4 regions of the Micromonospora cremea genome follow, and region 2 is predicted to be linked to each of the others. Evidence: riboswitches for the same ligand, from Rfam matches in the RefSeq annotation. Region 2 holds a riboswitch; each other region holds the start of a gene.
The links. A riboswitch is a leader RNA that binds a small molecule or an ion and turns the genes downstream of it on or off. The one in region 2 is predicted to bind cyclic di-AMP.
Positions count from the first base shown of each region.

Region 1: another riboswitch for cyclic di-AMP. It lies ahead of BUS84_RS23725 (C40 family peptidase); the one in region 2 lies ahead of BUS84_RS25915 (coiled-coil domain-containing protein).
Region 3: another riboswitch for cyclic di-AMP. It lies ahead of BUS84_RS33615 (C39 family peptidase); the one in region 2 lies ahead of BUS84_RS25915 (coiled-coil domain-containing protein).
Region 4: another riboswitch for cyclic di-AMP. It lies ahead of BUS84_RS05550 (LysM peptidoglycan-binding domain-containing protein); the one in region 2 lies ahead of BUS84_RS25915 (coiled-coil domain-containing protein).

Region 1 is NZ_FSQT01000002.1:2,211,886-2,217,822, reverse strand. It holds gene BUS84_RS23735 (pyridoxamine 5'-phosphate oxidase family protein) at 218-775, opposite strand; gene dcd (dCTP deaminase) at 875-1,453, shown strand; gene BUS84_RS23725 (C40 family peptidase) at 1,532-2,572, opposite strand; cyclic di-AMP (ydaO/yuaA leader) riboswitch at 2,585-2,721, opposite strand; gene BUS84_RS23720 (N-acetylmuramoyl-L-alanine amidase) at 2,946-4,937, shown strand; gene BUS84_RS23715 (C40 family peptidase) at 5,000-5,937, opposite strand, start outside.
Region 2 is NZ_FSQT01000002.1:2,671,597-2,678,931, reverse strand. It holds gene BUS84_RS25940 (hypothetical protein) at 1-554, opposite strand, end outside; gene BUS84_RS25935 (heavy-metal-associated domain-containing protein) at 570-779, opposite strand; gene BUS84_RS25930 (metal-sensitive transcriptional regulator) at 931-1,227, shown strand; gene BUS84_RS25925 (heavy metal translocating P-type ATPase) at 1,277-3,238, opposite strand; gene BUS84_RS25920 (YibE/F family protein) at 3,691-5,067, shown strand; cyclic di-AMP (ydaO/yuaA leader) riboswitch at 5,234-5,364, shown strand; gene BUS84_RS25915 (coiled-coil domain-containing protein) at 5,369-6,388, shown strand; gene BUS84_RS25910 (carbonic anhydrase) at 6,444-7,148, opposite strand.
Region 3 is NZ_FSQT01000002.1:4,287,666-4,295,000, forward strand. It holds gene BUS84_RS33600 (acyltransferase family protein) at 1-125, shown strand, start outside; gene BUS84_RS33605 (hypothetical protein) at 227-640, shown strand; gene BUS84_RS33610 (hypothetical protein) at 765-1,535, shown strand; cyclic di-AMP (ydaO/yuaA leader) riboswitch at 1,822-1,963, shown strand; gene BUS84_RS33615 (C39 family peptidase) at 2,189-3,037, shown strand; gene BUS84_RS33620 (hypothetical protein) at 3,106-4,122, opposite strand; gene BUS84_RS33625 (alpha/beta fold hydrolase) at 4,297-5,043, shown strand; gene BUS84_RS33630 (CDP-glycerol glycerophosphotransferase family protein) at 5,459-7,147, opposite strand; gene BUS84_RS33635 (bifunctional cytidylyltransferase/SDR family oxidoreductase) at 7,190-7,335, opposite strand, start outside.
Region 4 is NZ_FSQT01000001.1:1,253,429-1,260,763, reverse strand. It holds gene BUS84_RS05570 (GNAT family N-acetyltransferase) at 1-8, shown strand, start outside; gene BUS84_RS05565 (GNAT family N-acetyltransferase) at 5-511, shown strand; gene dinB (DNA polymerase IV) at 600-1,787, shown strand; gene BUS84_RS05555 (hypothetical protein) at 1,899-2,258, shown strand; gene BUS84_RS05550 (LysM peptidoglycan-binding domain-containing protein) at 2,326-2,994, opposite strand; cyclic di-AMP (ydaO/yuaA leader) riboswitch at 2,995-3,166, opposite strand; gene BUS84_RS05545 (ThuA domain-containing protein) at 3,333-3,995, opposite strand; gene BUS84_RS05540 (ArsR/SmtB family transcription factor) at 4,110-4,445, shown strand; gene BUS84_RS05535 (nitroreductase family protein) at 4,442-5,134, shown strand; gene htpG (molecular chaperone HtpG) at 5,209-7,125, opposite strand; gene BUS84_RS05525 (SDR family oxidoreductase) at 7,287-7,335, shown strand, end outside.

The DNA of each region.
Region 1 (5,937 bases), 460 kb from region 2:
CTGAGTCACCCAGCCGGTGCACCCAGGTGCCCCCACGGTGCGCCGGGCTCACCACCCGGCCGCGCCGCAGGGACCACTCACCCCGGGCAGGCCAGCCGCATGCTGACCGCGTGGAACGCGTACCGCGCGGCGTAGCTCCCGCGTACCACCGGTGCCGGCCCCGTCACGACGGGGCCGGCACCGGCGTCTTTCCCCAGGACCGGATCGTGGGCCGCGGTCAGGCGGCCGAGCGCTGGACGTCACGGCTGCGGCGGGCCGGGCGGGTCTGCGGTACGGAGGACGGCCCGGCCGCCGCGGGCGGAGCGTGCGGGTCGAGCCAGACCTGAACGGCCGGCCCACCCGGCGCGCCACCGGGGAAACCGGCGCCGTGGTGCTCGCGGCGAGCCAGCATCGCCACGTCGACGGTGAACTCGAACAGCCGCCAGTCGACCTGCGGGGCAGCCCGCGCGCTCTGCGCCAGCCGGGCCACCTGGGCCGGATCGGTCACCGGCCAGGCGCGCCCCGCCACGTACGCCTCGTCGTCGCTCTCCTCCGGCGGGAACGAGTGCAGCGCGTAACGGCCGTCGCGTTCGAGGTCGCGGCGCTTCGGCGAGTCGAGAATGAAGCAGAAGAGACCCTCGTCGGTGATGACCGGGGAGACCGGATGGACCCGCGGCCCGCCGTCGGCGCGGACCGTGGCCAGGTAGCCGAAGCCCGGCCCGTACTGCTGGAGGAGAACGCGGATCCCGTCGGCGAGTCGGGGCTCGTCGGCGGCGAATTCGGACCAGGAAGCCATGCCGGTATTCTATCGAACAAATGTACGACCAGCGACCTCGACGCGCTGGTCACCGGCACCGGATCTGGCTGTCGCCCACAACGCCGCTATGGTGGTCCGATGCTGCTCTCCGACCGCGACCTGGTCTCCGAGATCAAGGCCGGCACGCTGGGCCTGGAGCCGTTCGAGCCCACCCTGGTCCAACCGTCCAGCATCGACGTACGACTCGACCGGCTGTTCCGGGTCTTCAACAACCATCTCTACACCCACATCGACCCGGCGATGCAGCAGGACGACCTCACGTCGGTCGTCGAGGTGCCCGACGGCGAGCCGTTCGTGCTGCACCCGGGGGAGTTCGTGCTCGCCTCGACGCTGGAGGTGATCTCGCTCGGCAACGAGCTTGCCGGCCGACTGGAGGGCAAGTCGAGCCTGGGCCGGCTGGGCCTGCTCACGCATTCCACCGCCGGCTTCATCGACCCGGGCTTCTCCGGGCACGTGACGCTGGAGCTGTCCAACGTGGCGAACCTGCCGATCACCCTCTGGCCGGGCATGAAGATCGGGCAGCTCTGCATCTTCCGGCTCTCCTCTCCGGCCGAGCACCCGTACGGCTCGGCGGTCTACGGCTCGCGCTACCAGGGGCAGCGCGGGCCGACACCGAGCCGCGCCTGGCAGCACTGGCGCACCTGGCCGACCCGCTGAAGCCACCCGTCGGGCATTGCGCCCGCCGGATGTCAAGGAGGGGCCCCTCCTATACGAGAAGGGGCCCCTCCTTACATCTCAGCCTGGGCGGCCGTAGCTGTGGATGGGGCCGTCGTCGACCTTCTTCATCTTGATCGGTTGACCGGCCTGCGAGGCGTGCACGACCCAGCCACCGCCGACGTACATGCCGACGTGGTGGATGTCGCTGTAGTAGAAGACCAGGTCGCCGGCGCGCAGGTCGGCCCTGCTGACGTCCTTGGTCACCCGGCTCTGCTGGGCGGCGTTGTGCGGCAGTGACACCCCGGCCTTGGCCCAGGCGGCCAGCATCAGCCCGGAGCAGTCGTACGAGTTCGGGCCCTCGGCGCCCCACACGTAGGGTTTGCCGATCTGCGCGCAGGCGAACTTGACGGCCACGCCGGCACCACCGCCGGGGTAGCTGGCCGGGCACGGGGCCGGACGCAGCGGGCCGCCGCCACCGTTGCCGTAGACCTTGAGACGCAGCTTCTGCAGGCGGTCGATCTCGTCGTTGATCTGCTTCTTCTTGGCCGCCAGCTGGGCCTCGGTCCGGGTCAGCTGGGCCACCATCTCGTCCAGTGGCGCCTTCTGCCGGGCCAGCTCGTCACGCAGGTCGGACACCTGCCGCACGTCCTGCTGCTGGTCGTGCGCGAACCGGTCGAGCATCTCGAGCTGCCCGACCACCTCGCTGGGCGACCGGCTGCCCAGCACGGCGTTGACGGTGGAGACGTTCTCGCCCTTGTACGCGCGGACAGCCAGGGAGCTGACCTTGTCCATCGCGGCGTCGACCTGGCGCTCCAGCGGGGCGATCCGGGCGGCCAGCGCGTCGGCCTGCTTGCGCTTCGCGGCCAGGTCGGTCCGGGCGGCGTTGTGCCGTTCGATGATCGGTTCGAGCTTGTTCCAGTCGGCGTCGATCTGGCGCTCGATCTCGGCGACGGACGGGTCGGCGTGGGCCGCCGTGGCGCTGCCCGTCAGGACGACGGCAACGCCGACCAGGGCGGCGAGGGCGGTGGTGAAGCGGGACCAGCGTGGGCGCGGCACGATCGACGTCGGGCCGGCTGACGCCGACCGCTCGGACGACGGCCGCGGGGCATGGTGAGCCACCGGGTTCCGTACTCCTTCTTCCTGACCGCCTACCGGGTTAGCTGACGGGTTCGGGCGGGAAGGTGGACGCCCTACCGCAGTGGCTGCGGATTCACCCCGGAAAACCTGGGTCCCCGGCTCGCTCGGAAGCGACTCGGCGGTGTCGGTCCGTTACCGCCCGGGTGGGCGGAGCTGCTGTCGGCCCGACGAATGACCAGAGTAGAGACGGCCGTTACCGATCCGCAACCGGTGGGGCCGTGACACTCCGTACCGATTGCCGGGGGCGACGACCACAGCTGGAGGTTTCCTTCCACGAACATCGGTAGCAGGAAAGGTATTGACGCGCGCTCCGGGCGGGGTGAAGGTGACCTCACCTTCGCCCGTCAGATCTAGGGTGGTCGATGCACCGTCCAACCCTGTTCACCGGCCGGCGCGCGCACTGCTCGCCGCCGCCGTGGTCGCCGCCGCGACCGCGGTACCACTACCCGCCGGCCCAGCCGCGGCCGCACCCACCGCCGACCGCCAGCAGCAGTACGCCGCCGCGGCGACCGAGTACGGCGTGCCGGCCGACGTGCTGCTCGGTGTCTCCTATCTGGAATCGCGCTGGGACAGCAACGCCGGCACACCGAGCACCAGCGGCGGCTACGGCCCGATGCACCTGACCGACGCCCGGCACGTGGTCGCCCTACCCGGGCGCGGCCACCACGACGCCGGCACCGAAGACCCGCGCGGCGACGACTCCCGCCCCGCCCGGGCGTTGGCGCCCCGACCGGCCGAGGAGCCCGCGCCACCCGCCGCCGCGTTGCAGACCGTTGACGCCGCCGCCGCGCTGACCGGCGCCGATCCCGAGTCACTGCGTACCGACGCGAGCGTCAACATCCGTGGCGGCGCGGCACTGCTGGCCGCGTACCAGCGGGAGATCGGCGCTCCGGTGGGCGCCGACACCGACCCGGCAGCCTGGTACGGCGCGGTGGCCCGCTACGCCGGCGCGGACAGCGCGGACGCCGCGGCCGCCTTCGCCGACGAGGTGTTCACCACCATCGGCGCCGGCGAGTCCCGGGTGACCGACGACGGCCAGCGGATCACGCTGGCGGCCCGGGCGATCCAACCCCAGCGTTCCTGGCTGGACCGGCTGGGACTGCGCCGGCTCGCCCGCCCGGACGGGCTGGAGTGCCCCCGCACCATCTCCTGCGAGTGGATCCCGGCGCCGTACGAGGCGTTCGGCGCCGGGGACTACGGCAACCACGACCTCTCCGACCGACCCGGCCGGCAGAAGATCGAGTACATCGTCATCCACGACACCGAGGCGAGCTGGGCGACCACGCTGCAACTCGTCCAAGACCCCACCTACGTGAGCTGGCACTACTCGCTGCGCTCGGTGGACGGGCACATCGCCCAGCACGTGAAGACCAAGGACGTCGCCTGGCACGCCGGCAACTGGTACGTCGACGCCAAGTCGATCGGGCTGGAACACGAGGGCTTCGCCGCGCAGGGCACCTGGTACACCGAGGCGATGTACCGGACCTCCGCCAAACTGGTCCGGCACCTCGCCCAGCGGCTGGGTATCCCTCTGGACCGCCAGCACATCATCGGCCACGACAACGTGCCTGGCACCGTCGCGGCGAACGTGCCCGGGATGCACTGGGACCCGGGCCCGTACTGGGACTGGACGCACTACTTCAACCTGCTGCACGCGCCGCGGCTGGACACCGGCATCCCCGCCAGCGGGCTGGTCAGGATCGACCCGGACTACGCCACCAACCAGCCCGCGTTCACCGGCTGCGTCACCTCCGGCGTGCCGTGCGCACCGCGCGGCTCATCGGCGGTGGTGCTGCGCAGCGCGCCGTCCGCGGACGCGCCACTGGTCAACGACATCGCACTGCGCCCCGATGGCACCCCGAACACGATGGCCGTGTCGGACCACGGGGCCCGGGCGTCCGCCGGCCAGACGTACGCCCTCGCCGGCCGGCAGGGTGACTGGACGGCGATCTGGTATCTCGGGCAGCGGGCCTGGTTCCACAACCCGGCGTCCGCGCCGACCGCCAGCTGGACCGTCGGCGTGGTGGCCACCCCGAAGCCCGGGCGGGCCACCATCCCGTTGTACGGGCGGGCGTACCCCGAGGAGGCGGCGTACCCGGCCGGAGTGCCCTACCAGCCGATCTCGCCGCTCCAGTACACGCTGTCGGCCGGCCAGCGGTACGCCGTCGGCGCGGTGCTGCCGGGCGAGTACTACAAGGCCACCACGTTCGACGGCTCGTCGCCGGGCGACTGGACGGTCATCCGCAGCCAGAACCGGTACGCGCAGATCCAGTTCGGCCACCGGATCATGTACGTCGACCCCGCCGACGTGCAGCTCCTGCCGTCCCCGGTGGGCGCACCCGGCTGAACCGCTGAACGGCACGAGGGCCCCCGGTCGTTCGACCGGGGGCCCTCGTCGTGCCTGCTGGATCAGCCGGGTCTGCGGAACCCGGCGACCGGCATGTAGTTGATGCTGGCCACCTGCACCGGTTTACCGGCGCGCGGCGCGTGCACCATCTTGTCGTTACCCAGGTACAGGCCGACATGGTGCAGGTCGCTGAAGAAGAAGACCAGGTCACCGGGGCGGGCATCGGCCCGGGAGATGGCCTTGCCCTCGTGCCACTGGTCACCCGTGTGGTGGGTCAGGCTGATCCCCGCCGCCTTGTAGGCGTACTGGGTCAGGCCCGAGCAGTCGAACGAGTTCGGGCCGGTGGCGCCCCAGACGTACGGCTTGCCGATCTTGCCGCAGGCGGTCCGGATCGCGGTGCGGGCCGCCGCGCTGACCACGCCGTTGATGGTCGGGCAGCCCTCGGTCTTGACCGTGGTCTTCGGCAGGGACGCCTCGAGGCGCTTGATCTCGCCGTCGATCTGCTTCTTCTTCGCCGCCAGCTCGTTCTGCTGCTTGGTCTGGGTGGCGATCAGCGCGTCCAGCTTCTGCTTCTGGCCGTCGTACTTGGCCCGTACGGCCAGCACGCCCTCGACCTCCTTGCGCTCCCGCGCGGCCAGCCGGTCGAGAACGGTGAGCTGCTCGGTGAGCGTGTCCGGCTTGGCGCTGACCAGCAGCGCGCCGATGTCGTGGGAGGGACCCGACATGTAGTAGCGGGAGGCGAGGTCACCGACCCGGTTGAGCGCCAGCTCGCTCTGCAGCGCCAGCGGCTCGATCTTCTTCTGCAGTTCGGACGACTTCTTCCGGTTGGCCTTCAGCTGCGACCGCACCTTGTTGTACTGCTCGATGGTGGGCTCCAACTGCTCCCACTGCTTGTCGATCTGCGCCTCGATCTCGTCGACCGTGGGCGCGGCCTGCACGGGCGCGGAGAGCACGCCGGCGCCGACGGCCGCGGCGGCGACCAGAACGAGTAGACGGTGGG
Region 2 (7,335 bases):
ACGGTCGTGCTGGTCGCCGGTGCGGGCAGCGGCCGCTCGGCCAGCGGGCCGGGGACGGTCACGTCCACGCCGAGGGTCAGCGGCTCTCCTCCGGTCGGGGCGAAGTCGGCGAACGCCCGCCACTGCCCGGGGCCGGCCAGCGGGGTGGCGACCCGCCAGGTGCCGTCCGGGGCGAGGTCAGGGTGCACGTGGCGGAAGCCGGAGAGGTCCCGCCGGGCGACGATGAGATGCATCTGCTTGTCGTGCGCCACGTCGAACCGGGTCACCGGTCGGCCGTCCGGGCCGCCGATCCGGAAGGCGAACTCGCCGGCCGGGGCTGCGACCGGTTCGAGGGTGTAGCCGCGGTCGGCGACGAGCAGGCCGCCAGGAAGCCGGTCGGCCGACTCGTCGTGCTCCCCCTGGCCGGCCGGGCCCGGCTGGTGGGCCGCGCCGTCGTCGTGCCGACTCTCGGCGACCGGGGCGGCGGGACCGGCCACCTGCCCGATCCCGTACGCCGCGCCGAAGACCGCCGCGAGGCCCAGGGCGAATCCGCCCAGTCTGGTAACCGTGTTCATGGCGAAGCCTCTCGATCAGGCGTCGACGAGGTCGTAGCCGGCCTCGTCGACGGCGGCCCGGACAACCTCCACGTCCAGCGGCTGGTCGCTGCTGACGGTGACCCGGCCGGTGGCCAGGTCGACCTGAACGTCGCGCACGCCGGCGATGGCGCCGACCTCGGCGCTGACCGAGCTGACGCAGTGACCGCAGGTCATGCCCTGCACCTGGTACGTCGTGTTGACCATCGAACCGTCTCCCTCCGCCACCTCCGAGCATATACCCCCCTGGGGTAATTCGAAGGCGGACATCTGTCTTGTCCTGTACCGCTACCCCGTGGGGGTATCCGACAGGAAGGGACACTACCATACCCCCCAGGGGTAGGCTATCCTTGTCGCCATGACCGCACCCACTCCGATCCGCGGATACACCGCCAGCAAGGACCAGCTGCTCGCGCGGCTCCGCCGCGTCGAGGGGCAGGTCCGGGGCATCGAGAAGATGGTCGATGAGGACCGCTACTGCATCGACGTGCTCACCCAGATCTCCGCGATCCAGGCCGCCTTGGACAAGGTGGCGCTGGGGCTGCTCGACGGGCATGCCCGGCACTGCATGCACGAGGGCGCGGCCGAGGGCCGGGCCGACGAGATGGCCACCGAGATGATGGCGGCGGTCGGCCGGCTGATGAAGCGCGGCTGAGACCCGAGCCGGCCACGAGCGACGCTCGCCCGGCCCGACGGACGCGCCGTCAGTCGGGCTCCGGGTCGAGGCGTACCCCCCGCAGCAACTGGGCGTTGAGCGCCACCACGATGGTGGACGCGGACATCAGCACCGCGGCCAATGCCGGGCTCAACGCCACCCCGGCCCACGCCAGCACCCCGGCCGCCAGTGGCAGCGCCACCACGTTGTAGCCCGCCGCCCAGGCCAGGTTCTGCCGCATCTTCCCGTATGAAGCCCGGGAGAGCCGGACCACGGCACCGACCCCGCGCGGGTCCGACGAGGCCAGCACCACCCCGGCGGACTCGATCGCCACATCGGTGCCCGCGCCGATCGCGATGCCGACGTCGGCGCGCGCCAACGCCGCCGCGTCGTTCACCCCGTCGCCGACCATCGCCACGGTCAACCCCCGCCGCTGAAGCTCGGCCACCCGGCCGTCCTTCTCCGCCGGCAGCACCTCGGCGAAGACCTCGTCGACACCTCGCCGGAACCCCAGGTCGGCGGCGACCGCGTCGGCCACCGGGCGGGCGTCACCGGTGATCATGGCGATGGTGCGGACGCCCGCGGCGCGCAGCTCGACGATGGCCGCCCGGGCCTCCGGACGTACCTCGTCGGTCAGCGCGAACGCACCGAGCAGGGTGCCCGGCAGCCGCACCAGGTGCAGCACCGCGGCACCCCGCGCCGACCACCGGCCGATCGCCGCATCCAGGTCGGCCGGGAGCGACAGACCCAACTCCCGCAGCAGCGCCGGGCCGCCCACCGCGTACTCCGTACCGTCGACGGTGGCCTGCACCCCGCGGCCCGGCAGCGATCGGAACCCGGCGGCCGGGGCCCGGCCGACGCTCCCGGCCGCCGCCACGATCGCCCGGGCCAGCGGATGCTCGCTGTCGGACTCCACGCCGGACGCGATCCGCAGCAGCTCGTCCCGCTCGACGCCGGGTGCCGTCACCAGATCGGTGACCACGTGCTCGCCCCGGGTCAGGGTGCCGGTCTTGTCGAACAGCACCGCGTCGACGGTCCGCATCCGCTCCAGCGCCAAACGGTCCTTGACCAGGATCCCGGACCGCGCGGCCAACGCGGTGGAGAGCGCGACGACCAGCGGAATGGCCAACCCGAGCGCGTGCGGGCAGGCGATCACCAGGACGGTGACCGTGCGGACCACCGCCTCGTCGGGCTGGCCGAGCACGGTCCAGACCAGCACGGTCACCACGGCGGTGCCGGTGGCCAGGTAGAACAGCGCGGCGGCGAACCGGTCGGCCAGCAACTGGGCCCGCCCGCCGGATCGCTGCGCCTGCGCGACCATCCGCTGGATGCCAGCGAGCGCGGTCTCCTCACCCAGCGCCTCGACGCGGACCCGGATCGCCGAGTCGGTGGCGACGGTGCCGGCCACCACCCGGTCCCCTACCGACCGGGCGACCGGACGCGACTCGCCGGTGATCATCGACCCGTCCAGCTCGGCGCCGCCATCGACGATCCGGCCGTCCGCCGGAACGCGCCCACCCGGCCGGACCAGCACCACGTCGTCGACCCGCAGCTCGGTCACCGGCACCGGCTCGACCCGCCCGTCCGCCGCCACCCGCTCGGCATCGTCGGGCAGCAACGCGGCCAGTGCCGCGAGGGCGCCCCTGGCCTGGCCGATGGCCTTCATCTCCTGCCAGTGCCCGAGCAGCATGATGGTGACCAGCGCGGCCAGCTCCCACCAGAAATCCAGGTCGAAGGCGCCCACGCTGGTAGCCAGTGACGCGGCGTAGGCGACGGTGATGGCCATCGCGACCAGCAGCATCATGCCCGGTGCCCGATCGCGGACCTCGCGGACCGCACCGACCAGGAACGGCCAGCCGCCCCACCAGAACACCACCGAGCCGAGCCCGGGCCCGACCCAGGACCGGCCCGGGACGTCCAGCCCGAGGCCGAGCCGGTCCAGCACCAGGTGGCTGGTCAACACCACCGGCACGGTGAGCGCCAGGCAGACCCAGAACCGGCGGCGGAACATGGCGGGATCGTGCCCGGCGTGCTTGTCGTGCCCGCCGTGCTGCTGCGGCCCGCCGTCGGCGTGTGGCTGATGGCCCCCGGGCCCGGCGTGTCGCTGGTCGCCGGCGGGGCGACCGGGGTCGGGCGGTGACGGCGCGGGCATGACTCCAACATGCCGGTCCGGAAACCGCCGCGCGGGCGGTTGGACAACCTCGACACTCCGCCATGACCTGCGTCCCCGGGTCGGGCTGGTTAGCATTCCGACGATGGCCCTCCGGATCCCGCTACGCAGTTGGGCAGAGGTGCCGCCACGATGTGGCGTCGCCTCCCGCCGACCGGGCCGAGCGCTCACCGCCCGTAGTCACGCAGTCGCCAACCAGCGATCCGGCGCGCTCGTCGCCGCTTTCCCGCGGCGGCGGTGAACCGACCGGCCCGCCGGCACGTACCCCGCACCGGATCGTTGGGAGTCTCGCATTGGGTTCCGACCACACCCGTCCCGCTCCGTCCGCCCCGCCCCGGGTGCGACGGATCCTCATCGCGACGGTGGTGCCCCTCTTCGTCGCGACCGTGCTCGCCGCGGTGGTGCTCTGGCCGCGCGACGGGTCACCACAGACCGACGGCGGCGCGAACGTGCCGCGGTACCACGGCACGGTGACCCGGGTGGTGACCGAGCCCTGCCCAGCGACGGCGACGAGCCCCGAGGGCACACCGAGCCTCGGAGACGGGCCGTGTGGCACGGTGGACGTCCGGGTGAAGGACGGGCCGGCCTCCGGCCAGCAGGTCCAGACACCGGTGCCGGCCGGACCCGGCGCGCCCCGGGTCGAGGTCGACGACGAGGTCATCCTGGTTGAGCTGACCGATCCGACCGATCCCACCGCCAGCAGTTGGAACATCGCCGAACACCAGCGCGGCGCGCCGCTGCTGTGGCTGGCGGTGATCTTCGCCGCCGCGATCGTCGCGTTCGGCCGGTGGCGGGGCCTGGCCGCACTGGCCGGGTTGGCCGCCAGCTTCGCCATCCTGCTCACCTTCGTGCTGCCCGGAATCGGCGCCGGCCGGTCACCGCTGCTGGTCGCGGTGGTCGGCGCCGCGCTGATCATGTTCGTGGTGCTCTACCTGACGCACGGGGTCAGCGCCCAGACCTCGGTCGCGGTGCTCGGCACCCTGGGCAGCCTGGTGCTCACCGGCATACTGGCCACCATCGCCACCGCCGGCACCCACCTCACCGGCTTCGGCAGCGAGGACGCCACCACGCTGTCGATGTTCCAGGCCGACGTGGACCTGCACGGTCTGCTGCTCGCCGGGATCATCATCGGCTCGCTCGGGGTGCTCGACGACGTCACGGTCACCCAGGCGGCAACCGTGACCGAACTGGCCAACGCCAACCCCGGGCTGACCCGGTTGCAGCTCTACCGGGCGGCGACCCGGGTCGGCCGGGCGCACATCGCCTCCACCGTCAACACCATCGTGCTGGCGTACGCGGGCGCCTCGTTGCCGCTGCTGCTCCTGCTCACCGCCGACTCCCGACCGATCGGGCAGCTCCTGACCAGCGAGTTCCTCGCGCAGGAGATCGTCCGCAGCGCGGTCGCCACGCTCGGGCTGATCGCCGCCGTACCGCTGACCACCGGGCTGGCCGCGATGGTGACCGCAGCCGGCCGCCAGGACACCGCGCCCGCCGCCGACGCGCCCGCCCCGCGACCCCAGCCCGACCGCGCCGAGGCACTGGCCGCACTGAGCTCCCCACGCACGGGTCGACTCGATCCCACGTCGCCCGACCCGGCGCGGACCACACCCCCATCCACCGCCACCGACCGGTGGCCAGAGCCGAACAGGAGCACGGATACGGCATGGTGACACTCCTCAACGTGACCAGGTGGGGCATCCGCCCTGAGAACCGCGTCACTGGTCACTCAACGCCATGGCGAAATGACGCTTTTGATCGGTATCAGGGCGTAGCTCAGCCGGTCGACTCTCGGGTAACCTCGCTGCCGGTCACCGCCGAAGGCGCGAAGCGGCGCCTGCGGTGCCACCGCCCAATCGCCAACCGGCGAGCCGGGAACCCAGGTACGTGGGGTGAATCCGCGAAAGCGGTAGGGGCCACTTCCGCCCCGAACCCGTCAGCTAACCCGGTCGGCGGTCGACGGAAGGGAACATTGTGACGGCACCCCTACGCCGCTGGTTGACACCCGTGGTGGCCGTGATCGCCGCACTGACCGTGCTCGCCGGGCCCCTCCCGGCGCAGGCCGCCCCGACGACCCCCACACCGTCCGGGCACGAGGAGGACGGCGAGCCCCAGCTGCTCAACGACGTGATCGAGCAGACCAACCGCAAGTACTCCGCGGCCAAGTCCAAACTGGACAAGTCGAAGAAGAAGCAGCTGCAGCTGGCGCTGGAGGTCGAGCGGGCCAAGGCCGACCTGGATGCACTGGCGCCGCAGGTCGGGCAGATCGCCGCCCAGTCGTACCGCACCGGCCGGATCGGCCCGATGGCGATGCTGCTGGAGAGCGAAGCCCCTGACTCGTTCGTCCAGCGCGCCGCCGCGCTCGATGAGATGAACATGGTCAACGAGAAGAAGCTCGCCGAGGTCAACACGGTGAAGGCCCGCGCCGAGCAGGCCAAGCTGGCCCTCGACGCGGAGGTCCGCGAGCAGCAGAAGCAGACCGCCCTGATGGCGAAGGAGAAGCGCGACGCGGACAAGGCGCTCGCCCTGGTTGGCGGCAAGGGCTTCACCGGCGGGCTGGTGTCGGCCACCTCGCCGGTCGCCCGGCTCGGCCCCGGACGGACCGCCGACGGTGACTGGAAGTCCGAGTCCTGCAGCGAGAACGACCCCACCACCTCGGGCTGCGTCACCCCGCGCACGCTGCACGCGTACAAGGAGGTCAAGCGGGCCGGCTTCAACCGGTTCGTGGGCTGCTACCGCTCCGGCGGGCCGTGGGAGCACCCGAAGGGCCGCGCCTGTGACTGGTCCTTGCAGAAGAGCGGCTTCAGCCCGTGGCACAACGAGGACACCCGGACGTACGGCAACAACGTGGCCGCGTTCCTCATCCGCAACGCCGACCGGCTCGGCATCTACTACGTGATCTGGAACCGGCAGATCTGGTTCCCTGCGACCGGCTGGAAGTCGTACAGCGGGCCCTCGAACCACACGGACCACGTGCACATGTCGCTGCTCTGATCCCGCGATCTCCGTCGAGGGCCGTTCCGCGTCACGCGGGGCGGCCCTCGTCGTGTCAGGCGGCGGGCGTGCTGGCGCCGGTCGGTACGTCGAGCGTCGCGGCCGGCACGGCGGCCACCGGACGCACCATCCCGGCGGCGAGGCGGTACGACACCCCCACCACCGCGCACCGCCCCTGCGCCACCTCGGCGGCCAGCACGGGCGACTGCCCGAGCAGCGCCTCGACGGTCTGCGCGATGTGGATGTCGACGATGCCGTCGATGTCGTCGACCCCCTCGGCGGCGGCCCGACGCAGGCTGGGCAGCACCGCGTCGACCACTGCGCGCAGGTGCCCCTGGGGCGGTGTGCCGGTGGCGGCCGACTCCCGGGCCGCCTGTACCGCACCGCACGAGTCGTGGCCGAGCACCACCACCAAAGGGGTGCCGAGCACGGTCACCGCGTACTCCACGCTGCCCAGGACCTCCGGGCCGGTGGTGTGCCCCGCGGTGCGGACCACGAACAGGTCACCCAGCCCACGATCAAAGATGATCTCGGCGGCCAACCGGGAGTCGGAGCAGCCGACGACCACCGCGAACGGATGCTGCCCGTCAGCCACCGCCGCGCGGTGCCCGGCGTCCTGATTGGGATGGCGCGGGGTGCCGTTGACGAAGCGGCGGTTGCCGGCAGCCAGTTCGGCGTACGCCTGGGCCGGATCGGCCGGCACCCGGTCCGGGGTCCGCTGCGGACCCGGCTGGCCGCCGGGTGTACCGGGACGGCTCATCCCCGCACCTCTCCTCCACGCGTTTGACCTGCTCAGCCGACTCTTCAGCGGGGCGGCGGCGGGCGCTGACTCGGGCTCCACGGTCACACGCACCGCAAGATGCGTCAAGATATGCGTGATATAGATTTCATACGTTGCCCCTGGGCCGGTGCTCCGGCGACGCTCCGAGGGCGCGGCGGCAACCGGA
Region 3 (7,335 bases), 1.6 Mb from region 2:
GCGGCACCGAGGCCCGCAACACCGAGGTCGACAACGCCGAAGCCGGCGGCACCGAGGCCGGCAACGCCGGAGCCCGCACGGCCGGGCGGGCGGGCGAGCGATCGACGTACGCCGACTCGCGCTGACACCGTCCACCCTGGTCAGCGGGCTTGGCGCGATCGGCGCGGCGTGGGTCGACACGCCCGGCACCGATGCGCTCGATCGGCCGCGGCGGTAGCGTGGGAACGTGCTTCCGGCCGCGCTCACCTGTCCGCTGTGGTGGGTGGCGCGCTGGGCGGCACGCGTGCTGGCCAGCTTCGCCGTCGTCGCCGCCCTGGCGCTCGGCGCCGGTCAGGCCCCGGCCTCGGCCGCGTCGTCGGTGGCGCCGGCCGCCGCGCCGTCGGCGTTCACCCCCGGTCCGCTCGCGCCGTCGTGCCGGTCCGCCGCGGTGGATGACGCGGAGCACGCGACCGCTGAGTGGGCCGCCGAGACGGCGTCCACGGAATGGTCGGCCGACCCGCAGCCGGTGCCGCCCGGCGTGCTGACCGTCGTCCCCGCTGCTCCGACCGGCGCGACCCGGGTGCGCGACGCCGGGGCCGACCCGCTGCCCCGCACCGACGGCCGCGCCAGCCGAGCGCCCCGGGCCCCACCCGCGCGCTGAGCCACCGGGACGAGCGTCCCTCCCGCCGCGCCTGTCGAGCCGTCAGCTCCGCACGCCGCCGATCCGTGGCTCCGCCACGACCGTGCGGTTCCCATCGCACAGCTCTCACCCCGAGGTGCCGACCATGGAGACCGTCGTCTTCTACCAGTTCCTGACCGAAGTGCCCCAGGCCGCCGCCATCTGGTCGGCACTGTTCCTGCTGGCGCTGACCGTGCTCACCGTGCTGGTCGCCCGCCCGGAGCGGGACCAGCCGGCCGTCGACCCGACCCCCGCGGCGCCCACCGCCCGGGAGGCCGCCGCGGCCGAGGCCGCCGACCTGCGGCGGTACGCCGAGGAGGTGGCCGTCGCCGCGGCGGGCGCGGCGCAGACCGCCCGTCGACGGCGCGCCGACTGGCTGGCCGCTCAGGAGCAGGTGGAGCGGGCGTGGGCCGCGTACGACGAGGCGGACACCGCCGCCCGTCGGTTCGCCGGCGCCGGGGCGCTGCCCACCCCGCGTACCCCGCGCACCCCCGCCGAGTACGCCGGCCGGGAGCGCTACCTGCACCGCGCGGCGATGGCGGCGCACTGGCGCGGGGACCTGTCCATGCGGCAGCTCGGTGACGTGTTCACGCATCGGCACGGTTGGGATCCCCGCCGGCACCCGGTCGAGCAGGAGGTGCTGCTCAGTCGGGCGGTGCGGGACGCGAGGCTCGCCGACTACCGGGCGGCCGCCGGGCGGGAACGGTCGGCCTGGCGCGACGCGGAGCTGGCCGCCGAGTCGGCCCGCGTCCTCGCCGAGGAGGCGTACGCGGCGGCGGCCCGGCTGCGGCCGAACCTGGCGCCGGCCCGCCGGACGGTGACGGCGGCGTTCCGTCCGGCAGCCGCGACGCGCTGGCGTCCGGCCCGCGTGGGCTGACCTTCCGAATTGGCGGGTGAGCCCGGTCACACCGGCGGGAAATCGGGCGCACGTCGCGTTCGGACGAATTTTCCCCGCGAATGCCGTGCCGTTGTCGACGGCCTGTCCGCTTGTCGCCCAGCATCGCCGCCGTAACCGGTTGTCCCATCGAGTCACGTCAGTGGCAATACGCGCAGAAATTAGCGCTCGATTTCAGGTTTACGCAGGTGAACCTGGCTTGGCAGGGATTGAACAGGCCAGTAGTGTCGTCCCGTCCGGTGCGGTAACCGATCGCAAGAGGCGACGCCGCGCCGACCCGCTCAATCGTGATCAACGAACCGGGGACCCATCAGTAAGTCCGGGGTGAATCCGCGAGCCACGGCCCGCGGTAGGGCGATCTTCCCGCCCGAATCCGTCAGCTAACCCGGTAGGCGGTGTCGGAAGGAGTTCCATCCTCGTGCAGCACCTCTCCACTCCTCGGTTGTTCCCCTGCCTCCACGGCGCCGCGGTGCCCCCGCTCATCCGTCCGGTGAGCTGACCCCCGGGTCACCGCCTCTCCCACCCGGCCACGCCGGGCAATCCCCTGAGCGGTTCACCACCCGCGGACCACGGTCCGCGCGCTGGCGCCTGCCCGGATATCGGTCCGGCCCGGTGTGCCGCTCTCCCCCCCATCCGTGGAGGACCCCGTGAAGCACACCCTGAAGCGTCAGCTCCGTCGTCTCGCCACCGAGCGCCCCTACCAGATCGTCGCCGCCTCCGCCGCGGCCTTGGCGCTCGCGACCACCACCGGCGCCCTGATCGCCGGCGCCGACGACGCCCCGGCCAGCCAGCACACCGCGACCACGGTCGCCGAGATGCGTAGCGACACCATCGCGTCCCGCGGCGAGGCGCGCGTCGCGGACCCCTCGGCCAGCACCTCGCCGAGCACCGCCGCCCCGACGGCCAGCGCCGCGTCGCCCGCCGCCAAGGCCAGCGGCAACCCGGATCTGACCCGTAAGCCGGCCCCGCCGAAGCCGCCCGCGACCAAGGTGCTCGACTACGACTACCAGGCGCAGAACACGTACTACAACTGTGGACCCGCGGCTACCCGCAACGCGCTCAGCGCCACCGGTATCGACCGCACCCAGGACGAGCTCGGCGGCGAGCTGGGCACCACCGAGATGGGCACCAACTCGGCCCTGGACACCACCCGGGTGCTCAACGCCGAGGTGAAGGGCTCCCCGTACCGGACCCGGATGTTCGCCGGCACGCCCAGCCCGGCCCAGATGGACCAGCTCCAGGCCGACGTGGTCGCGGCGATCACCGCCGGCCGCGGCGTGGTGGCCAACGTCGTCGGCGACGCCACCGACACCGATGGTGGCTGGCACTCCTACGGCGGCGGGCACTACATCGCCGTGGTGGGCTACAAGGACAACGGCCGGACCGTGCGGATCGCCGACTCGGCGAACGCCGCCGACCCGTCGTACTGGATCACCACGATCGACCTGGCGAACTGGATCGCCACTCGGGGCTACTCCGCCTGACCCGGGCGCAGCCGCCGCGGGCGCCGTCCCCCACAAGGGGCCGGCGCCCGCGGCGTTTCTCCGTGCGGTCAGTAGCCGATGAAGCCGTACAGCGCGAGGTGGTTCGACTTCGTCCCGCTGACCGTGTGGTCGATGCTGGACGGTTGCACGCTGCCCTCCACGAAGAGGTAGTCGATCTTGCTGGAGCCGCTGGTGGCCTTCGATCCGTAGCCGGTCATGCCGTACCCGCTCAACGTGCTCGGCGCGATGCCGGTGCGGTTCGCGTCGATCCCCACGATGCGGATCGTGGAGGCGTTCAACAGGCTGGTCGCGTCCGCACCGAGGTGGATGCCGGTGTTGGCGATGCCCCGGTCGCCGTCGCCGGCGCAGGCGTTCTGCCGGTTCTCCTCGGGCAGGTGCATGGTCGCGGCGAACACGCTGGTGCCGGTCGCCTTGATGGTGAACCGGGCCGCGATGGCGCTGCTGCGCTTCCACTTGTAGTAGTCGGTGCTGTCCGGGTCGCTGTTCGGCGGCTTGTACAGCGTGCACCCGGCGCCGTTGGAGTACGCCGTGCCCGGCTTGAGCCAGCCCGCGCTCCAGTACTTCGAGATGTCGCCGGCGGCGAGGCTGAGGGTCCTGGTGTTCCAGATGATCCCGTTGGTCTGCTTCTTCTTGAGGTCGCCCAGCGACTGCGAGCTGCACTTGTGCGTGCTGCCCCACGGCTCCGGGTCACTCCAGGCCACGATCGCCCGGTAGGTGCCCGCCGGGTAGCCGAACTTGGCCGACAGTTGATCGGCGTACGCCTCGGCCTGGCCGGTGCCGCGCACCTGCTGGACGATCAGGATGTCCGGTGCCACCACGCCACTGGTGCCGGTGCGGCCGGCGTCGTCGACCAGGATCGAGGTCAGGTGGTCCGGCCCGGAGATCCGGGTGCAGGTCCCGTCGGAGTTGTTCACCACCAGGTTCTCGATGTTGTTGTTGTAGACCCGCAGGACGCGATCGGCCGCCGCCACCACGTCGGCACCCGATGCGGGGACGCTCGGGGTGGTGGCGAGCGCGGGGGCACTGGGCGCCGAGCCGAGTGCGACGGCCGCCAGGGCCGCCACCAGTGCTGATCGTTGCCTCGTGAGCTCGGTGGACTCCTCTCCCCAAGGGATCGACAGATGACTCTGCCCTTCCAGGCGGCGAACTCTACAGTGGATCTCCATCGATCGGTGTCCCCCCGCGTGCCGCCGACCGGGACTCTCGTACCCGTCGCCGAACCGTGGGAGACTGCGGCCGTGGTGGATGAATCGGGTGGTCAAGCCGGCCGCGGGCCGGTCCTGCTGCTGCTGCACGGAATGGGGGCGACCGGCGACGTCTGGCTGCCCTGGGCGCCGCTGCTGGAGCAGCACTGGCCGGGGCGGTGGCTCGCACCGGACCTCGCCGGTCACGGCTGGTCGGCGCCGCTGCCGTCGTACTCGTTCGCTGGCTTCGCCGAGCGGATCGCCCACGGCCTGGCCCCCGACGACCGGATCGTCGTGCTCGGACACTCGCTGGGCGGGGTGGTCGGCCTCGCGCTGGCCGCCCGCGCCGCCGGCCTGCCGGTGGACGCGGTGGTCGGGCTGGGCATCAAGGCGGTCTGGTCGCCCGACGAGCTGACCCGCGCCGCCGAACTCGCCGCCCGACCGATCGCCTGGTTCGCCAGCCGCACCGAGGCGGCTCGCCGCTACCTGCGGGTCTCCGGGCTGTCCGGCCTGATCCTGCCGGACCATCCCGTGGTCGACGCCGGGCTGCGCCAGGTCGACGGCCGGTGGCGCCTCGCGATGGACCCGGCCGCGTTCGCTGTTGGCGAGCCGGACCTCGCCGCTCTGCTGGCGGCGGCCGACGTGCCGGTGGTGCTGGCCCGCGGCGAGCACGACCCGATGGTCACCGACGCGCAGCTCAAGGAGTTCGGCGTACCGGTCGCCACGCTGCCCGGGCTCGGGCACAACGCGCACGTGGAGGACCCCGCGGCGGTGCTGGCGTTGCTGGACGCGTACCGCTGAACCCCGGAAGGTGGGGCCACGGACTGATGCGCAGTCCCGAGTCGGCCCTGATCGTCAGCGTGAGCCTGAATGTCGTCGATGACCGCCTCGACGAGGCGATGCGTCGATGTCGACCGCTCGTCGCCTCGCTCGGGGCGGGAGGCCTGACAGCGGCCCGCACCGATCCCGGTGGTGCTCGTGTTCGGGCGTGCGGACGCGTGGTCCTTTGACCTCCGGCCGCTGGCGGCCGAGGGTGGCGCTGTCTGGGGTTTGTCCATGCTCCTGGTGCTGCGTCCAACCGGGTTGTCACCGCAAGCCCTCGTCGGGCCCGCGGTGCGTGCCCTGGAGGGCGGGCCGGACGAGGCCGAGTTGATCGGCACGATCGCGGAGGCGTTGCGTGACGCGGCAACTCCCTTGGCTGACCCGGTGGTCCGGATCAGGCCAGGGGGGAGAGCTGCGCCGGCACGCTCGCCGCGCGGTCCGGCGCCGGCGCCAACTCCCGGCGGGCGGCGGCCAGGAACGCCTCGGCGTACGACTCGACCGGGAAGTCACCCAGGTAGTGACGCCGGGTGACCCAGCGCTTCTCGGCCGCCGGGTCGGTGTCCAGCAGCGCGGTCAGCACCTCGTCCACATTGGACATGTCCCGGCGCAGTACGTAGCCCGCCCCGGCCAGTGGGAAGTGCTCCACGAACCGCTCGCCCTCGTCGCCCATGTCGGTGACCGCGTACGGCTTGCCGGAGTAGAGGTAGTCCGAGATCACCCCGGACACGTCGGAGATCAGCGCGTCCGACCGGTTGACGCACTCGGTGAGGCTCAGCTCCCGGGCCGCCGCGCCGACCACGTGCTGCCGCCCGGAGCGGGCCCGGTCGGCGGCCAGCAGCTCGGTCAACCGGCCGAGCTGCCGGGCCGAGGCCGGGTTCTGCGCGGTGTACGGGTGGGCGCGCAGGATCACCGTCGCGCCGCGTTCCAGCAGCCGGCGCAGCAGGTCGTCGGCGACGGGCAGCGAACAGTAGTCGGCGTCGGCGTGGTGTCCGGTCCAGGTCGGGGTGTAGAGCACGGTCGGGTGTGCCAGGCCGCGCACCGGCTCCGGGCGTACCTCGATCGACTCGACCTGCGGGCGGCCCACCACCACGAACTTCTCGGCCGGGATCTGCACCCCGGCGCGGGTGTACCGGTCGATCGCCGCCGGGCCGGCCACGAAGATCCGGTCGAAGATCCCCGACACCGGGTTGGCGCTCGGCGCCTTGTCGCTGTCGCCGTGGTGCAGCTGTACGTGGGTGAGCTCGGTGAACCGGATGCAGTGGCTGTTCTTCGCCCCGTGGTTGACGTAGAACGCCGCTCGCAGGCTCGGCACCAGCGCCTCGTCCATCGCCCGCAGGGTGGGGCAGTAGACCACCGGTGCGTCGGTGGCCGCGGCGATCGGCGCCAGGAACTCCGGCTCGCGCAGCACGACCATGAACGGCCGGCCGATCCGCTCCAGGTACGGCAGCCACATGGTGACCTGGTACTCCGAGCCGGGTGGCGCGGAGAAGTAGAGCAGGAACTCCGGCTGGTGCCGGCGCAGCGCCCGGGCCACCGCCCCACCACGGGCGGTCGGCCGGAACCGGCGCCGGGCCAGGTCCAGGGCGACCGCACCTGCGCCGACGCCGACCAGCAGGCTGGCGATCAGCGCCACGGCGGCGGGCAGGGCCAACGCGGCGGCCAGGGTCACCGCGGTGAGCAGCCAGAGCAGGGCGGTGCCCAGCTGGTCGGCGATCAGCGGCGTCCAGCCCCGCACCGGCAGGTTGGCCACCCGGATCTCCAGGTTGCCGGCGGTCCGCAGCGGCCCCACCAGCAGCACCAGCCCCAGCAGCACCAGCGCGGTGGCGACCAGCGCCGGGTCGAGCCCGTCGTCCAGGCGCCGGGCGTATCCGACCAGGACGGCGGCGGCGATCAGCGCCGTCTCGGCGACGAGGTCAGCGCCGGGCCGGATCCGCTGCTCGGCGGCCGCCGCGGCCAGCGCGGCGACGGCCAACGCCAGCCCCCATCCGGTGGCGCCGGTCAGCGCCACCACGACGAAGGCCAGCACGGCCAGGCCGGTGCTCAGGCACCGGGCGGCCAGCTTTCGGACCAGGTCACCGCGCATGTCGCTCCGTTCGCCGCCGTCCGGGTTCCGCCGTCGTCGACGTCAGCTCGCGGAGGCCGCACCGGCCGGCGCACCGACCCGGCTCGGCGGGGCCTGGGCCGGCACGGTCGTGGAGGGCCCGTCGCCGGGCGCGCGGCGTACGTCGATCACCTGGCCGGTCAGGTCGGAGATCAGCACGTCCAGCGAGG
Region 4 (7,335 bases), on a different contig from region 2:
AGCTGTGACCCCACCGCGTATCCGGCGGCGGCGAGCCACCGACCTCGACGGATGCGTCGCGGCGCTCGCCCTCGTCCACCAGGCCGACCGGTACCCGCTGAACTGGCCCACCGACCCGCACCGCTGGCTGCGCGAGCCCCGTCCGGCACGCGCGTGGGTGGCCGTCGACGCCGACTCGACGATCGTCGGGCATGTGGCGGTGCACCGGCTGCCCGACCCGGCGGACGGGTCGCTCGCCCGGCCGACCGCCGAGGTGGCTCGCCTGTTCGTGTCGCCGGCCGCCCGCGGGGCTGGGCTGGGCGGCGCGCTGCTGACCCGGGCCCGGCGGTGGGCGAGCGAACGCGGGATGGACCTGGCGCTCGAGGTGGCCGCCGGCGACACCGCGGCCGCCGCCCTGTACGAGCGGACCGGGTGGCGGTGCACCGGCACCAGCACGGCGCAGTGGACCGCCCCCGACGGTGGCGCGGTGTCGCTGCGCCGTTACATCCTGTCAACCGATGCCGCGCCGTAGGGCTAGGCGCCGCCGGGACCGGCGGCCACGCCGGTCGTGTTGGCCCAGGTCACTGTGGTGATCGTTGACGCCATGCGAACATATGTACGTGTCACCCGGGGCCAGCATCCTGCACGCCGACCTGGACGCCTTCTACGCGTCGGTCGAGCAACGCGACGATCCACGCCTGCGGGGGCGGCCGGTGATCGTCGGCGGCGGTGTGGTTTTGGCGGCCAGCTACGAGGCGAAGGCGCGGGGCGTACGCAGCGCGATGGGCGGCCAGCAGGCGCGCCGGCTCTGCCCGGACGCGATCGTGGTGCCGCCTCGGATGTCGGCGTACACGGCGGCCAGCCGGGCGGTGTTCGAGATCTTCCGGCAGACCACCCCGCTGGTCGAGGGGCTCTCCATCGACGAGGCGTTCCTGGACGTGGGCGGCCTGCGCCGGCTGGCCGGGCCGCCGGCCGACATCGCCGAGCGGCTGCGCCGGGAGGTCCGCGAACGGGTCCGCCTGCCCATCACGGTCGGCGTGGCCCGGACGAAGTTCCTGGCGAAGGTGGCCAGCGGGGTGGCGAAGCCGGACGGGCTGCTGGTCGTCGCGCCCGACGCCGAGCTGGCGTTCCTGCACCCGCTGCCGGTGGAACGGCTCTGGGGCGTCGGCCCGATCACCGCCGCGAAGCTGCGGGAACGACGGATCCGTACCGTCGGCGAGGTGGCCCGGCTCGGCGAGGCGGCGCTGGTGTCACTGCTCGGCGCCGGCGCCGGCCGGCACCTGCACGCCCTGGCGCACAACCGCGACCCTCGGGCGGTGCAGGTCGGCCGCCGGCGCGGCTCGATGGGCGCGCAGCACGCGCTGAGCCGGACGCCACACGCACCGGCGGAGCTGGACGCCGTCCTGGCCGGCCTGGTCGACCGGGTCACCCGGCGGATGCGGGCGGCCGGGCGGTCCGGGCGCACGGTGGTGCTGCGGCTGCGCTTCGGCGACTACACCCGGGCGACCCGCTCCCACACCATCGGCAAGGCGACCGCGGACACCACGCCGCTGCTGGCCGCCGCGCGGACGCTGCTGCGGGTCGCCCTGCCCGAGATCGGCCGGCGGGGCGTCACGCTGATCGGCGTGTCGGTCGGCAACCTGGACGACAACCCGGTCCAGCCGGAGCTGCCGTTCCACCACGACCCGGGGGCCGAGCTGGACGCCGCGGTGGACGCGGTCCGCGACCGGTTCGGATCGGCGGCGCTCACCCGCGCGGTGCTGCTCGGCCGGGATCCAGGCGTCGAGATGCCGCTGCTGCCGGACTGACCGCACCGGGTGGCGGCGTGGCGGCTGCGCCGGACATCACAGGCCGCGAGGGTTTAGCGATTACCTGAGCGGTGACGTAATGAAGATTCAGCCTTACCAGGGGGGACCACCATGTCCGACGACACCAGCAACCGTCCGAGCCGGCGCGAGCAGCGTCCCGGCGACGTGACCGACCCGCTGCTCTGGCAGCTCGCGATCGACGTGCTCAGCGCCCACGAGCCGGACGAGGACGGCGCCTGCCACAACCTGCTCTGTGCCGGCCAGCCGTGGCCGTGCGCGGCCCGCCGCTCCGCTGAACAGTCACTGCGGCTGGCCCGTGGTGCGGCCGACACACCGTCCACAGTCAGTCCGGAGCGGGGCGAGGACGCCGCCGACCGCGCTGACCGGCCCGGTGACGGCGTTCCGGCCGCGCGCCGCGCCTGGTCCGGGTCGGTGCCGGCGCGTCCCGATGCTGCCGCGTCGGCCGCCTGACGCCCACCCCTCCTCGACACGCCCGCGGGCGCCCGACCGGAATCCGGTCGGGCGCCCGCGGCGTGCGTCAGAGGGCGAGCCGCTGACCCGGGAAGATCAGACCGGGATCCGCGCCGATCAGCTGACGGTTGCGCTCGTACAGGGCCTGCCAGCCGCCGGCCACCTGATGGGCGTGGGCGATCTCCGACAGGGTGTCGCCCGGCTTGACCAGGTACGCCCCGCTGCCCGAAGAGGGCGCGCTGCGCTCGTGGTTGCGGGTCGCCGGCTGCTCGCCGCGCGACGACCGCTGCTGCGGCTTCGACGTCGAGTCGGACTTCGAGGTGGACTTCGACGACGACTTCGTCGAGGACTTCGCGGTGGAGCCGCCCGACGAGCCGCCCTTCTTGCCGCACGTCGGCCAGGCGCCGATGCCCTGCCCGTCGAGCACCTTCTCGGCGATCGCGATCTGCTCGCCGCGGCTGGCCAGGTCGGCGCGGGCGGCGTACTTCTTGCCGCCGTAGCCGGCCCAGGTGCTCTGCGAGAACTGCAACCCGCCGTAGTAGCCGTTGCCGGTGTTGATGTGCCAGTTGCCGCTGGACTCGCACTGGGCGATCGCGTCCCAGTTGACCCCGGCCTGGGCCGGGGCGGCCGGGCCGAAGAGGGCGACGGCCCCGGTGACCGCGCCGACGGCGAGGGTGCCGACGGCGACGCGGCGGGTGGTGACCCGTCGATGACGGGGCGTGTATTCAGATGCCATGTGAGCTTCCTCCACGCCGGCGAGGTGAGCTGTCGGGTTCGGGCCGAGGAGCCCGGCCGCGCGGTGGCGGCTTCACCCCGAGGTGACGTGCACCGAGGAACGTTGGGTCCCCCGCTCCTGCCCGGGTGACTGGGTTCCGACGACCGGGGGCAGGATTTGGCGTTGCCGGTCGCGGTGTCCGCATTGGCGAACCCGACCGACGTTAGGCACGGTTGGTGACGGTCGCCCACCCCCTGTGAACTTCTTCACCGGGGCACGCGGGACGACCCGCGCAGCGGTTGCGGGTGTCCCGAGACTGTGCAGTGACCACGATGGACCGTTTCCGATCGGGTCGGATTTCAGGCGTCGCGCCGGAGCCAGGCCACGATGCGGCCCAGCAGCTCCACGTGCGCCGGCGACTCGTACGACCGGACGTCATGGCCGAGTGCGTTGTAGACGGCCCGGCCATCCCCTACCGTGCGCGCCCAGATCAGCGGGTGGATGGCGCCGCCTTCCTCGTGGACGTAGAGAGGCTCGATCTTCGCGTCGGCGATCAACTCCAGGTCGGTGTAGCGCTCGTCGTAGACCTCGAAGTCACCGAGCCCCTCGGTGAGCGGATGCGCGACGCCGGAGCGGCGGATCAGGCTCGGGCCGATCGGCGGGTGGTAGGTCCGGCCGGGGTCCCAGGCGGCGCCGATCGTGGATCGCCAGCTCGGCAGCCGGGGAAACGCGATGGTGGCGCTGTGGGTGGCGAGCAGACTGCCGCCGCGGGCCAGGAAGGCGTCGAGGATGCGCGCGAAGTCCTCGTCCTCGGAAATCGGGGTCGAGCGGTTGGCGCTCGCGTTGACCACCAGCAGGCGGGTGCCGTCGAGTGCGGCGTCGAGCTGGCCGACGGAGGTCACGGTCGCCACCGGGTCGGTGTCGCCGATCAGGCTGGCGATCTTGGCGCTGGTCTCGGCCAATGGGTGCCAGGGATCGGCGTGCGGGCCTTCGCCGCTGAAGATGACGGTGTCGACGGACATGACGCTGCTCCGTTCGTGATCGTGGGCTGCGTTACTCGCCGGCCGAGCCGGCGCTCGCCGGACCTTCGTTTCGATGATTCCCGAAATCCCGAAATGAAAGCTAGCATGGTGTCCATGAGAGCCCTGCATCATCCCGATCTCGCCTCGGTCGACCTGGCCACGCTGCTCGGCGCCCTCGCGGACCCGGTGCGCCTGAGCGTCGTACGGCAGCTGGCCCGGGCCGGTGGCGTCGTCTGCGGAAAGTTCGAGGCGTTGTCCGAGGTCAGCATGTCGACGCTCTCGCACCATCTGAAGGTCCTGCGAGAGGCCGGCGTCCTCCGCGTCACGCCGAACGGCAGTTTCCGCCGTCACGAATTGCGCGCCGACGAGATCAATGAGCGGTTTCCCGGTGTCCTTCCCGCGATCACTGCGAACCTTGAGATTCCCCAGCGCACGGGAGCACCGGCATGACCGACTCGAGATCTACCCGGCCCGACGCGACGGGCACGCTCGGCCTGAGCGCCGACGAGGTCCTGACCACGACGCGCGCCGTCCGGAAGCGTCTCGACCTGCGACGCCCGGTCCCCCGGGACGTCATCGAGGACTGCCTCCGGATCGCCCTGCAGGCACCCAGTGGCCGGAACAGGCAGCGCTGGGACTTCATCTTCGTCGAGGACCAGGAGACCCGCGCCGCCGTCGCGCGGCTGTGGCGGCTTGGCCTGATGGCCCCACCACCCGCCTCCGGGAGCGCCGGTCCCGCCTTCAGCCGGATGGACTTCGCCTCCGCGCAGTGGGGTCGCATCGCCGGCAGCCTGCAACACCTCGCGGACCACCTGCACGAGGCTCCGCTGCTGCTCATTCCGTGTCTGCGCGTCGAGTCACGCGCGGAGCTCGACAGCGTTCGCGGACAGGCGGGGGCCTGGGGTTCGGTCATACCAGCGTTCTGGAGCTTCATGCTGGCCGCCCGGGAGCGCGGGCTGGGCACCGCGTGGACCACGAGCCATCTCAGCTACGAGCGGGAGATGGCCGACCTGCTCGACATCCCCTACGACACCGTCGTGCAGGTGGCCCTCACCCCGGTGGCCTACACCCTCGGCACGGACTTCAAGCCCGGGCCCCGCGCGGACGCCGGAGCTTTCGCTCATTGGGATCGCTGGTAGCAGGTGCCACGGCTCGGGCCCGGCCGGCGGGGGCCCGCTGAGCGGGCGGCCCGCCGGCCGGAGGGGTCCGTCGGTCAGAGGCTGCGCGCCAGCCGGTCGGCCAGCGCCCGGGTGAAGCGGGCCGGGTCGGCCAGCTCGCCACCCTCGGCGAGCACCGCCAGGCCGTACAGCAGCTCGGCCGTCTCGGTCAGCGCCTCGGAGCCCCCGCTCTGCTCGTGGGCCTTGCGCAGCCCGGCGACCAGCGGGTGACCGGGATTGATCTCCAGGATCCGCTTCGCCGACGGGACCTCGTGCCCCATCGCCCGGTACATCTTCTCCAGGGTCGGGGTGAGATCGTGCGCGTCACCGACGACGCAGGCCGGTGAGGTGGTCAGGCGCGACGACAGGCGGACCTCCCGGACGCTGTCGGCCAGGGTCGTGCCGAGCCAGTCGAGCAGCGCGGCGAATTCCTGTCGCTGCTGCTCGCGCTCGGTCTCGGCCTGCTGCTTCTCCTCGTCGGTGTCCAGGTCGACCTCGCCCTTGGCGATCGAGCGCAGCGGGCGGCCGTCGTACTGGCCGACCCGCTCGACCCACACCTCGTCGACCGGGTCGGTGAGCAGCAGCACCTCGTGGCCCTTGGCCCGGAACGCCTCCAGGTGCGGGGAGTTCTCGATGGTGGCCCGGGAGTCGCCGGTGGCGTACCAGATGTCGCTCTGGCCGTCCTTCATCCGTGCCACGTAGCCGGCCAGGTCGGTCGGCTCGGCCGGGTCGTGGGTGGAGGCCGCCGACAGGATCTCCAGCAGGGTGTCGCGGTTGTCGGTGTCGTCGATCAGCCCCTCCTTGACCACCGCGCCGAACTCCGTCCAGAAGGTGCGGTAGCGCTCGGGGTGGTTGGCCTTGAGGTCCCGGACCGTGGCGAGGACCTTGCGGACCAGCCGGCGGCGGACGATCTGGATCTGCCGGTCCTGCTGGAGGATCTCCCGGGAGATGTTCAGCGACAGGTCGTGCGCGTCGACCACACCCTTGACGAAGCGCAGGTAGGTGGGGACCAGCGCCTCGCAGTCGTCCATGATGAACACGCGCTTGACGTAGAGCTGGACGCCACGGCGGCCCTGCGGGGCGAACATGTCCAGCGGGGCGTGGCTGGGCAGGAACAGCAGCGCCTCGTACTCGAAGGTGCCCTCGCCCTTCATGTGCACGACCTCGAGCGGGTCGGCCCAGTCGTGGCTGACGTGCTTGTAGAACTCGTGGTACTCGGTGGCGTCGACCTCGTCGCGGGGCCGCGCCCAGAGCGCCTTCATCGAGTTGAGCGTCTGCACCTCGCTGGTGGCGGCTGCTTCGTCGGCGCCGGGGCGCTCGACGCGCATCCGGATCGGCCAGGCGATGAAGTCGGAGTACCGCTTGACGATCTCCCGGATGGTCCAGTCGGCGGTGTAGTCGTGCAGGTTGTCCTCGGTGTCGGCCGGCTTGAGGTGCAGGGTCACCGTGGTGCCCTGCGGTGCCTCGTCGACGGTCTCGATCGAGTACGTGCCCTCGCCGGTGGACTCCCAGCGGGTGCCGCCGGTCTCGCCGGCCTTACGGGTCAGCAGGGTGACCCGGTCGGCGACCATGAACGCGGCGTAGAAGCCGACACCGAACTGGCCGATCAGATCCTGCGAGGCACGGGCGTCGGCGGACTCGCGCAGCTGGCGCAGCAGCTCGGCGGTGCCCGACTTGGCGATGGTGCCGATCAGCCGGATCACCTCGTCGCGGGTCATCCCGATGCCGTTGTCCCGCACGGTCAGGGTGCGGGCGTCCCGGTCGACCTCGATGGCGACGTGCAGGTCGTTGGTGTCGGCGACGAGGTCCTTGTCGACCAGGGTCGCCAGCCGCAGCTTGTCCAGCGCGTCGGACGCGTTCGAGATGAGTTCCCGCAGGAAGACATCCTTGTTCGAATAGATCGAGTGGACGACCAACTGGAGGAGCTGACGCGCCTCGGCCTGGAATTCCAACGTCTCGGCCTGGTTGCTCACACCGTCTCCCTTCTCGGCTCATGCGGAGGTTCGCGGAAAGGATACGAGCCGTCACCGGCCGGGTCGTGGGCGCGTCCGGGTCGTATTCCCGATCCGGGCGTGGCGCCGCCGTGAGGTAGCTGACTTTGGTTATCGTAAGTCAGCCCGATAGCCTGGCTCCCATGAAGATCGCTGGAAGTACCGCTCTCGTCACCGGCGCCAACCGCGGCT